DNA from 4 places in the Shewanella eurypsychrophilus genome. Region 4 is predicted to be linked to each of the others. Evidence: predicted binding sites of a transcription regulator. Region 4 holds the regulator's gene; each other region holds the start of a gene.
What was found. The regulator sigma-54, encoded in region 4, starts transcription at its own class of promoters, with help from an activator protein. The targets are predictions, from matches to a motif close to GTTGGCACGNNNNTNGNNT.
Positions count from the first base shown of each region.

Region 1: FM038_RS06310 (YggN family protein) is a predicted target of sigma-54. The motif match lies at 1,262-1,280, and genes of this name have one in related genera.
Region 2: FM038_RS24340 (DUF4097 family beta strand repeat-containing protein) is a predicted target of sigma-54. The motif match lies at 1,194-1,212, and genes of this name have one in related genera.
Region 3: FM038_RS15950 (flagellar hook-length control protein FliK) is a predicted target of sigma-54. The motif match lies at 779-797, and genes of this name have one in related genera.

Region 1 covers NZ_CP045503.2:1,498,565-1,500,773, reverse strand. Annotated here, with positions in the region: gene FM038_RS06310 (YggN family protein) at 333-1,166, opposite strand; gene glsB (glutaminase B) at 1,447-2,209, opposite strand, start outside.
Region 2 covers NZ_CP045503.2:5,650,967-5,653,175, reverse strand. Annotated here, with positions in the region: gene FM038_RS24345 (phosphatase PAP2 family protein) at 1-249, shown strand, start outside; gene FM038_RS24340 (DUF4097 family beta strand repeat-containing protein) at 378-1,133, opposite strand; gene FM038_RS24335 (class I SAM-dependent methyltransferase) at 1,392-2,183, shown strand.
Region 3 covers NZ_CP045503.2:3,755,251-3,757,459, reverse strand. Annotated here, with positions in the region: gene fliI (flagellar protein export ATPase FliI) at 1-258, shown strand, start outside; gene fliJ (flagellar export protein FliJ) at 304-750, shown strand; gene FM038_RS15950 (flagellar hook-length control protein FliK) at 909-2,209, shown strand, end outside.
Region 4 covers NZ_CP045503.2:5,077,365-5,079,573, reverse strand. Annotated here, with positions in the region: gene hpf (ribosome hibernation promoting factor) at 1-42, opposite strand, end outside; gene FM038_RS21750 (RNA polymerase factor sigma-54) at 254-1,732, opposite strand; gene lptB (LPS export ABC transporter ATP-binding protein) at 1,886-2,209, opposite strand, start outside.

The DNA.
Region 1 (2,209 bases), 2.3 Mb from region 4:
ATACTTACACTTTTTATAAGATAACTAGTGAATGACAAAATTAAAACACCATTCAAAACAGATACTTACTAAAAGTGAAGTACACTAAAGTAGAGTCAGATATCTGAACCACTCTAACGGATGAGGGCCAGTTGTTATTATTTTTTATAAGTATACCAAAGATTTGCGCTTTATTTCTAATACCTGATTGATAATCTTTATGCAGAAAAGGTGAAACATGCTGAAAGAAGAAAACCCCTGTATTCAATTCAAATACAGGGGCGTTGCAAATGAGGGAGGGAGCAACAAGAGTCTAAGGTATTAACGGGGTAAACCATGTATCGGCTGCGAGACTATTCGAGTAACTCCACTTTAGGAGAATCAATAAGAGGATAGTTTTCTAACTCCGGCACTTCAGTTCTTAATTTTTGCTCAAGGGCGATCAACAGCTGAAAGTCATCACACATTCTGTCTGCTCTAGCTTCAAGTTCTTGGGCTTGAGTCTCCATCTGCTGCTCAATATTTTGGCCTACGTTTTCCATTTTCTGACCAAATGCTTCCATTTTTTGCTCAAAAGAATCACCATCGCCCGCAAGCATTTCACTGCCTAAATTAACCATCATACTGCCGATAGAATTTCTAACTAATTGTTCAACTTCTTGCTCAAATTCTTCTCCAAAGGTGTCCTCTAAAGAGGATTGAGTCGCGCCAAGGTAAAACTTATCACCATTTTGATATGCGACTTTCTCAATTCTTTCTTCAAGCCCATCCATCAACTCATCGAGTTTAGCACCGGCAGCATCTCCCAATAGCGGAGTTAAAGCCATGCTCGCTGCAGTAGAGGCTATTCCAACAGCATCGTGCACTAACCCGATCACCTCAGGAACCTGACTAGACACCTCATCTTGATATTGGGTTACAAGCTGCTTTTGTTTGGCGTTTAAGGAAACCTGCTTACCTTGAACAAATAGCTTTCCCATCTCAATACGGTAAACTTCATTACCAGCATCACTCACCGCCATGACTGTTGGCTCGACAGAGATATCGTAATTTAATGCGACTTCACACTGACTATGATCGCTTGAATAGCGAGTCGATGAATACTCTTCATGAGCAGATACTGAAGTGATAGTTCCACTCGCGAATAAGACTGCGCTAATTCCTATAGACGTTGCTAATTTTCTCATCAATTTGATCCTTAAATGAATTATTCTCTTGGTGCTAGCTAATCAGTGTAGGTAAATTCTTAACCACCTTAACTATCACACTCATAATCAATATAAAGCACAAGCCATGCCAAAACACACAACAAGTTGATAACTAGATGTTTTTCACTATAGGCATAGATATTGGAGGGAAAAGTTTAGTGAATCGCACCAGTTGTTGGTCAATTCACTAACAGGAAATGTAAACTTCTCAGAAAAGAGGGAAAATTAACTTATATTGGAGAGCGTTGTAAATTTTCGCTTAAAAAATCGAACGACCTAAGGTCTGACACAGTGTCTCGAGAGCTGCTGTACCCGCGAGAGAATTACCATTATGGTCCAATTCAGGTGACCAAACACACACGGCCATATCACCAGGTATCACTGCGATGATCCCACCGCCAACACCACTCTTTCCAGGCATACCCACTCGATAAGCAAACTCACCCGCTCCATCATATAGGCCAGAAGTAGCCAGTAATGCATTCATCTGCCTTGTTTGGATCGGGGAAATGAGCTGAGTACCATCTAAACATCGACCTTTATTAGCAAGGTATAACATCGCCTTCGAAAGATCGGCGCAGCTCATCCGCATGGCACAGTAATGGAAATAACTGCGTAAAACCGTATCGACATCATTATTAAAGTTGCCGAAGGATTTCATTAAGTAAGCAATTGCGGCATTTCGAGCACTATGTTCAAACTCCGATGAAGCAACCATTTTGTCTGAAATAAGCGAAGGGTTAGTACTTAAGCCACGAATTAGCTCTATCATTCTATGCTTTGGCGCACCTAATCGTGCCTGCAACAGATCGGCAATGACTAAGGCACCCGCGTTAATAAAAGGATTTCTCGGTAAACCTCGTTCAAGCTCAACCTGCACTAAAGAGTTAAAAGACTGCCCCGAAGGTTCTTTACCTACACGAGACCAGATCTCCTGCTCTTCATAAAGTGTTAACGCTAAGGTTAAGCTAAAAACTTTAGAGATACTCTGAATGGAAAAAGGTTCAAGGTAATCACCAGCA
Region 2 (2,209 bases), 570 kb from region 4:
CCGCAGATCACCCTGACCTTTAGGAAGAAACTACTGGCATACCTAGTGTTAACTGCTGTGTTAATCATCAGTGAGATGAAGACGGGGTATGATTTTCCTGAGATCCCTTTGGTTCAGTACGTTAGGTGGGGACTACTCGCAGCTAGTGTGATTTCTGTGCTGTTTTTTGTATTTAGAACATATGCCGATGGTATGGCTGAGAAGTTAGATACACTTACTGGGATGGGTCTTAACAAGTCAGGTCACTAATAAGCAGCGATCTCATTGAGTGACTATACGGTTCGTTGACCGGAAAGCTAAGGTGATAGTGAGCCGGTTTGGGGTGGGCAGCGACCTTCAATATTGGCAAGAGTCGCTGCGCCGGGAAGTTGAGTTGGTTACTGCATGCTGACCTGGCCATCGATTTTATCAAAGCTGAGGTTACCAGAACCTGCCTCTATGATGTTTAAGCCTTTGGTGTTGATGACTTCAATGCCACCTGAGCCATCATCGATAGTGACTTTTCCCTGAATATCTTTCACATACATACCGCCAGAACCGTCAGTGATCGTGACATTACCATTAACCTGAGTGATATCGATCGAACCGGAGCCATCATCTAATTCAATGTTGCCATTAATATTTTCTAGAGTAATAGACCCAGATCCATCTTGTATGTCTAGGTTGCGTCCGCCACTGATTTCTACGCTGCCAGAACCATCCTCTAATTCTATGTCTGCATCGACTCCTGAGATCTTAATACTGCCTGATCCATCATCGATATCCATCTTCATTTTTGCTGGCACTTTTATGATTAGGTCGATGTAAGGCGAGTTGCCTGAACCTATGCGTGGGCCAAAATCGGCAACAAGATAAGCAGTACTGCCCTTTTGCGTCAAAGATAAATTTGGCTCCATATCTTCATAGGTATAGATATCAGCTTCAAGAGTAATATTGCTTAACCCCTCAACACCTTCTATTTCCAGTGAGCCCGCTCCTGTATTAGCCACTAATGCATTAAGCTGACTCGCATCAATTTGTAGCATCTGTTGGCTATGTTCCATTGGCTCCATGCTGGCACCATTAACATTGATAATGCAGCCTGAAAGAGATAGTGCAAAAATTGAGGCGAGTACGGTAGGGCGAATGGTCATATTTCTATTCCTTTGAAATCAATTCTGTTGTTGTTTTTCGCAGTGTTCATTCTCAAGTATTTGCAGTGTTCATGCCAAAAGTATATCTTTATGTTTTTAAAGAATATTATCTATTTTGTTTGGAAAGGTTTGCGACAATGTTAACCTCGATGGTTAATCAATGAGGTTTTAGACCTGTAAAAGTGGTGAATTTCGTCACTGCCAGTTACGCAATATAGCGAGTTGCTCGCTGCGGATAAAAATAAATAAGAGAGAAGCATGGATTACTTAGCAATTAACCAATCTGCATGGAATAAGCGTACTCATACTCATGTGGCATCAAAGTTTTATGATGTTGAGGGTTTTTTATCAGGAAAGAGTTCCCTGAAAGAAATCGAGCTCAACGAGCTTGATGTACAAGGTAAGAGCTTGCTTCATCTTCAGTGTCACTTCGGACTAGATACCCTATCTTGGGCGAGAAATGGCGCCGAGGTTACCGGAATCGATCTTTCGTCTACAGCAATAGAGAAAGCCCAAGAGTTAGCGCAACAGGCTGGTTTTGAGGCTGAGTTTATCTGTACCGATGTATATGGCACGCCAAAGAACATATCTAAGCAGTACGATATTGTGTTTACCTCATATGGCGCATTATGTTGGTTGCCAGATCTCGATCAGTGGGCCCAAGTGGTCAATGACTGCCTCAAAGCTGGTGGGGAGTTCTATATGGTGGAATTTCATCCTTTAGAGGCTTTGTTTGATGGCTATAGCTATTTTTCTCAAACTGAGCCAGATGTCGATGAGGAAGGAACCTACACTGAAAACTGCTCGGGAGAGAAAGATACCCTGATCACTTGGCCTCACTCTATCTCAGACATTATTAATGCCTTGCTTCGAGCCGGACTTAAGCTTGCCCACTATAACGAGTTTGATTTTAGCCCCTATAACTGTTTCGAGGGACTGGTAGAAGAGACTCATATTCAAGCTTCTGGTGAGCAAGTGCTAAGATATTATATGGAGCACCAAGAGCAACGTGTTCCTTTGGTTTATTCAATATCAGCAACAAAGGTCTAGTTTTTTTGGCTTGAGAGGCTAATTGA
Region 3 (2,209 bases), 1.3 Mb from region 4:
CGTGTGGCACCCATGGTGATAAGTAGCGAACATTTGGAGTCGATGCGACGAGTAAAGCAAGTGTATTCGTTATTTCAGCAAAATAAGGATCTTATTTCTATTGGGGCATATACCCAAGGAAGCGATCCCAGAATTGATAATGCGATTCGTCTTCAACCAGCCATGAATGCATTTTTGAGACAGACGATGAAGGAAACACTCAGCTTCGATAGCAGTCATTTGATGCTTTCACAGTTAAGTGCACAGTGCCAAGTTTAGTCACCTTTAGAAAGCTAAACGTATCCATATGCACGGGAGGAAAGCGTGGCTAAATCAGATCCACTTTTAACAGTACTAAAACTTGCGAACGAAGCGGAAGAACAAGCCTCGTTGCAGTTAAAGTCTGCACAATTACATTTTCAAAAATGCCAAAGTCAGCTAGATGCACTCCGTAATTATCGCTTAGATTATATGAAGCAGATGGAAAGCCACCATGGCAAAACTATCAGCGCCAGTTACTATCACCAGTTTCACCAATTCGTTCGTCAAGTTGATGATGCGATCACAAAGCAGATCCTGACTGTAACCGAAGCGGATAATCAAAGAAAACATCGGCAACTATTTTGGCAAGAAAAGCAGCAAAAACGAAAAGCGGTAGAACTATTGTTGGAACATAAAGCTAAAAAGGCCGAAAAAGTTGCCTTAAGACTTGAGCAAAAGATGATCGATGAATTCGCTTCTCAACAGTTTTATAGAAAGAGAACGCGTTAAATTTGCTAATTTTTATTTTGTAATTGTTTTTGGCGTGATTTTTGCTTTAATATTTTATTGGTAGCGTTCATTTGTTTTCTGTTCACTAATTTGACGCTATATCTTTCTTTTTATAAAAGAGTTTTTCTTTATTGAATACCAGCCTTGTTGGAGGCTTTATGCAGAAAATGTCAAACATATTATTGGCGAATACAGATACTTCATCAGATAAGATGTCAATTGGTGAAATTAAACAGGCTGACAAGACTCAATCATCTGAATCTGGAGATTTTTCTGCGGCATTAGAACAAGCGAGTATTAGTGCTAAAGAGGCAAATCAAGCAAAAAAGGGGGCTCAAGGTGAGTCAACTTCAGTTGAGCATAATCAAACTCAAAGTAAAGACTCACAAGATCTTAGTGTGTCAGATAATGCGGCGGATGACGTTAACCATGTTCTCGCGCAAATAAACCTAGCAATGGAACTTGAATCCACTCAAGCATTAAATCAAAGCGGCGAAGATTTGCCGCTTGATGCAGGAACACAGAGCGAGGTCTTGTCCGACGAGAGCATCAATATTGCTAATCCTCTCCTCATTAATAGCGAAGCGGTTAGTCCTGAGCATATCCTTAATGAGGAGTTAGTTGCTGCAGGTGAAAGTGAAATAACTAAGCTCAACCTTACAGATACAAAGACATTTGATAAATATCCGCTGATAGATCCAGAAACTCAAATTCCACTCGATAAAGATACTGTTCAACAGTTAGTAAAAGAAACGGGATTATCTGAAGCTGAATTGAAAATGTTATCTCCTCAAGATCTAGCTAAATTAACTTCCCAGTTTAGTCATATTTACGCCAAAACTGACCATGAAGCGAATCTCGCTAGCACGGGAACCAATACTGGGACTAATACAGAAGTCAGTACTGGGATCAATACCGGAACGAATGCAGCAATCAGTAGTGGAACAAGTGGTGATAAATTAGCCGGCGAGAATAAGCAGTCGAGTGAGCTGCCAAGTGGCCAATCTCACTTGTCTACGGGGTTGGCACCAGAAAAAAATCTTGAAGCTAAAGGAGTAACGGCTCAACAAACTAATGAAGGTGTTAGCCGAACTAGCGGTTCGTTAGAGCAAGGGAAGGACGGCAAGTTTGTCAATATTTTAGGTGAGAAAACTCAGGCGGAAATGACAAGTTTGTCGAGTGCTGACAGCTCAAACAAGGCCTCAAATAAGCTCTCAAATGAAGCCAGTGGCAATTCTGAAGCGCAATTGAAAAGTGCCGAGCTTACTGTAAAGTATGTCGGTTCAAATGCCAGTCTCGACCCAGGCTCGAGTCAAACAGAAGCGTTATCGAGTGATATTAAATCAACGCAAGTCGTACAAGCTGCTCACACTAGTTCAGTGGCTTCATCGAGAGTTGAAGCCCCTCAATTTCAATTGTCCTTAAGACAAAATAATGAGCAGGCTAACTCAATGCAGGA
Region 4 (2,209 bases):
TGTGGTGATTTCGATATGATGTCCAGTTAGGTTTATTTGCATAGAAATACTCCTCCAGTTTCCGATTATAGATAACTCTTTGGCTGATTTCGCTAAGTTATTTTGGCTTAACTCACAACACTGTTCCCTGTTATACCAGGAGGTTAGCCATATTTTCGACTGCAGGCTTCTTCTGGTCATCTGCTCTTTTTGAGTGCGGCTCAGACCTTAAGTGAAGAATAGATTATTTCGACTTAAGGTCTAAATTGATTGTTTATAAACTTTTACGTTGATTCGAAGGTGGAATCATCATAGCTTCACGATACTTGGCTATGGTTCGTCTGGCAACCTTGATGCCTTGCTCTGCCAATAACAATGCCATCTTACTATCACTCAGAGGTTTCTTCTGATTTTCTGCTGCTACTAACTTCTTAATAAAGGCACGAATAGCGGTTGATGAACACTCACCACCATCATCAGTTCCTACGTGGCTCGAGAAGAAGTACTTCAACTCGAATATGCCTCGCGGAGTATGCATATACTTTTGAGTAGTGACACGCGAAATGGTGGACTCGTGCATCTCAACGGCTTCTGCAATATCGTTAAGCACCATAGGTTTCATCGCTTCTTCACCAAATTCAAAGAAACCTTGCTGAAATTTTACAATGCAGTTGGCAACTTTTAGCAGGGTATCATTTCGGCTCTCTAAGCTTTTGATAAACCACTTAGCTTCCTGTAGATGTCCACGGATAAACTGGCCATCAGCTTGGTTTTTGGTGCTTTTTGCCATAGAAGCATAATGTTGATTTACATTGATTTTAGGCATGTAGTCTGGATTGAGCTCAACGACCCAGCGGCCTTTTTTCTTGGTGACAGTGACATCGGGGATCACGTATTCATCACGGCCAAGTGTAATGGCTAACCCTGGGCGAGGGTTAAGCGTTTGAATCAACTCAATAGCTTCTCTAAGATCATCTTCTTTGAGCTTAGTCTTACGCATCAATAAGCGGAAGTCTCGTCCTGCTATTAAATCAAGGTGATCTGCTATTAAAATACGCGCATTATCGATATGTGGTGTAGTGTCAGCATATTGTGCAAGTTGGATCATTAAGCATTCACTGATATCTCTCGCTGCAATTCCAATGGGATCGAAATGTTGTACACGTTTCAAAACGGCTTCAACTTCATCCTGCTCAATTTCTGGATCGCCCATCGCTTCAAGAATATCTTCGACGCTTTGGGTGAGATAGCCTCTCTCATCCACAGCATCTATGATAGCGGTTGCTATCGCGAGGTCATTATCGGAAAAAGGTGTAAGGTTCTTTTGCCATTCTAGGTGCTCGTATAAGCCTTCACTAGTTTCTCCTTGAAAAGGCATATCATCGTCGCGCATAGCGCCAGAGCTAGAGTTTGGCGTTGCGGTATACACCTCATCCCAAGTGGTGTCCGTAGGAAAGTCTTCAGGCATCGAGTCTTGAGTTAAGGCTTCAGAAGTATCTACTGCTGAGCTATCGAGAGGTGCATCATCCTCTGAGCCAGAACTGAATTCAGTTGAATCAATGGTTTTATCTTCACCATTGACCGGGAGATCAACTTGCTCCTCGTCTAATTCGAGAAGGGGGTTGGAGTCTAATGCTTGTTGGATTTCTTGTTGCAGTTCCAGCGACGATAGCTGCAAAAGGCGAATGGCCTGTTGCAGTTGCGGTGTCATGGTTAACTGCTGACCCATTTTAAGCTGGAGTGACGCTTTCATTTACCGCTATTCCCTTCATTGTAATTATAAAATGAGAAAGCCTGTTTAATTGAACTGGGGTTTCTCTGGCCCCTAAACTCACTGTAAGTAAGCTGAGCGTTGGTAAATTTTTTTTGCTCTTAATACGCGAGGAAGAAAGAGTTTATTGATTAACTATAGCTTGAATTGTTCACCTAAGTACACAGCTCTCACTTGCTGATTGTCCAAGATTTCAGCGGGTGTGCCTTCAGCGATCAAATTTCCGTGACTTACTATGTATGCTCGCTCACAAACATCCAATGTTTCTCTCACATTATGGTCTGTGATGAGCACACCAAGCCCTCGGCTTTTAAGTTGTTCGATGATTTTTTTGATGTCGATAACTGAAATAGGATCGACACCTGCGAAAGGTTCATCGAGAAGAATAAACTGCGGGTTTGCTGCGAGCGCTCTGGCAATTTCAACTCGGCGACGTTCTCCACCAGACAAAGCCATGCC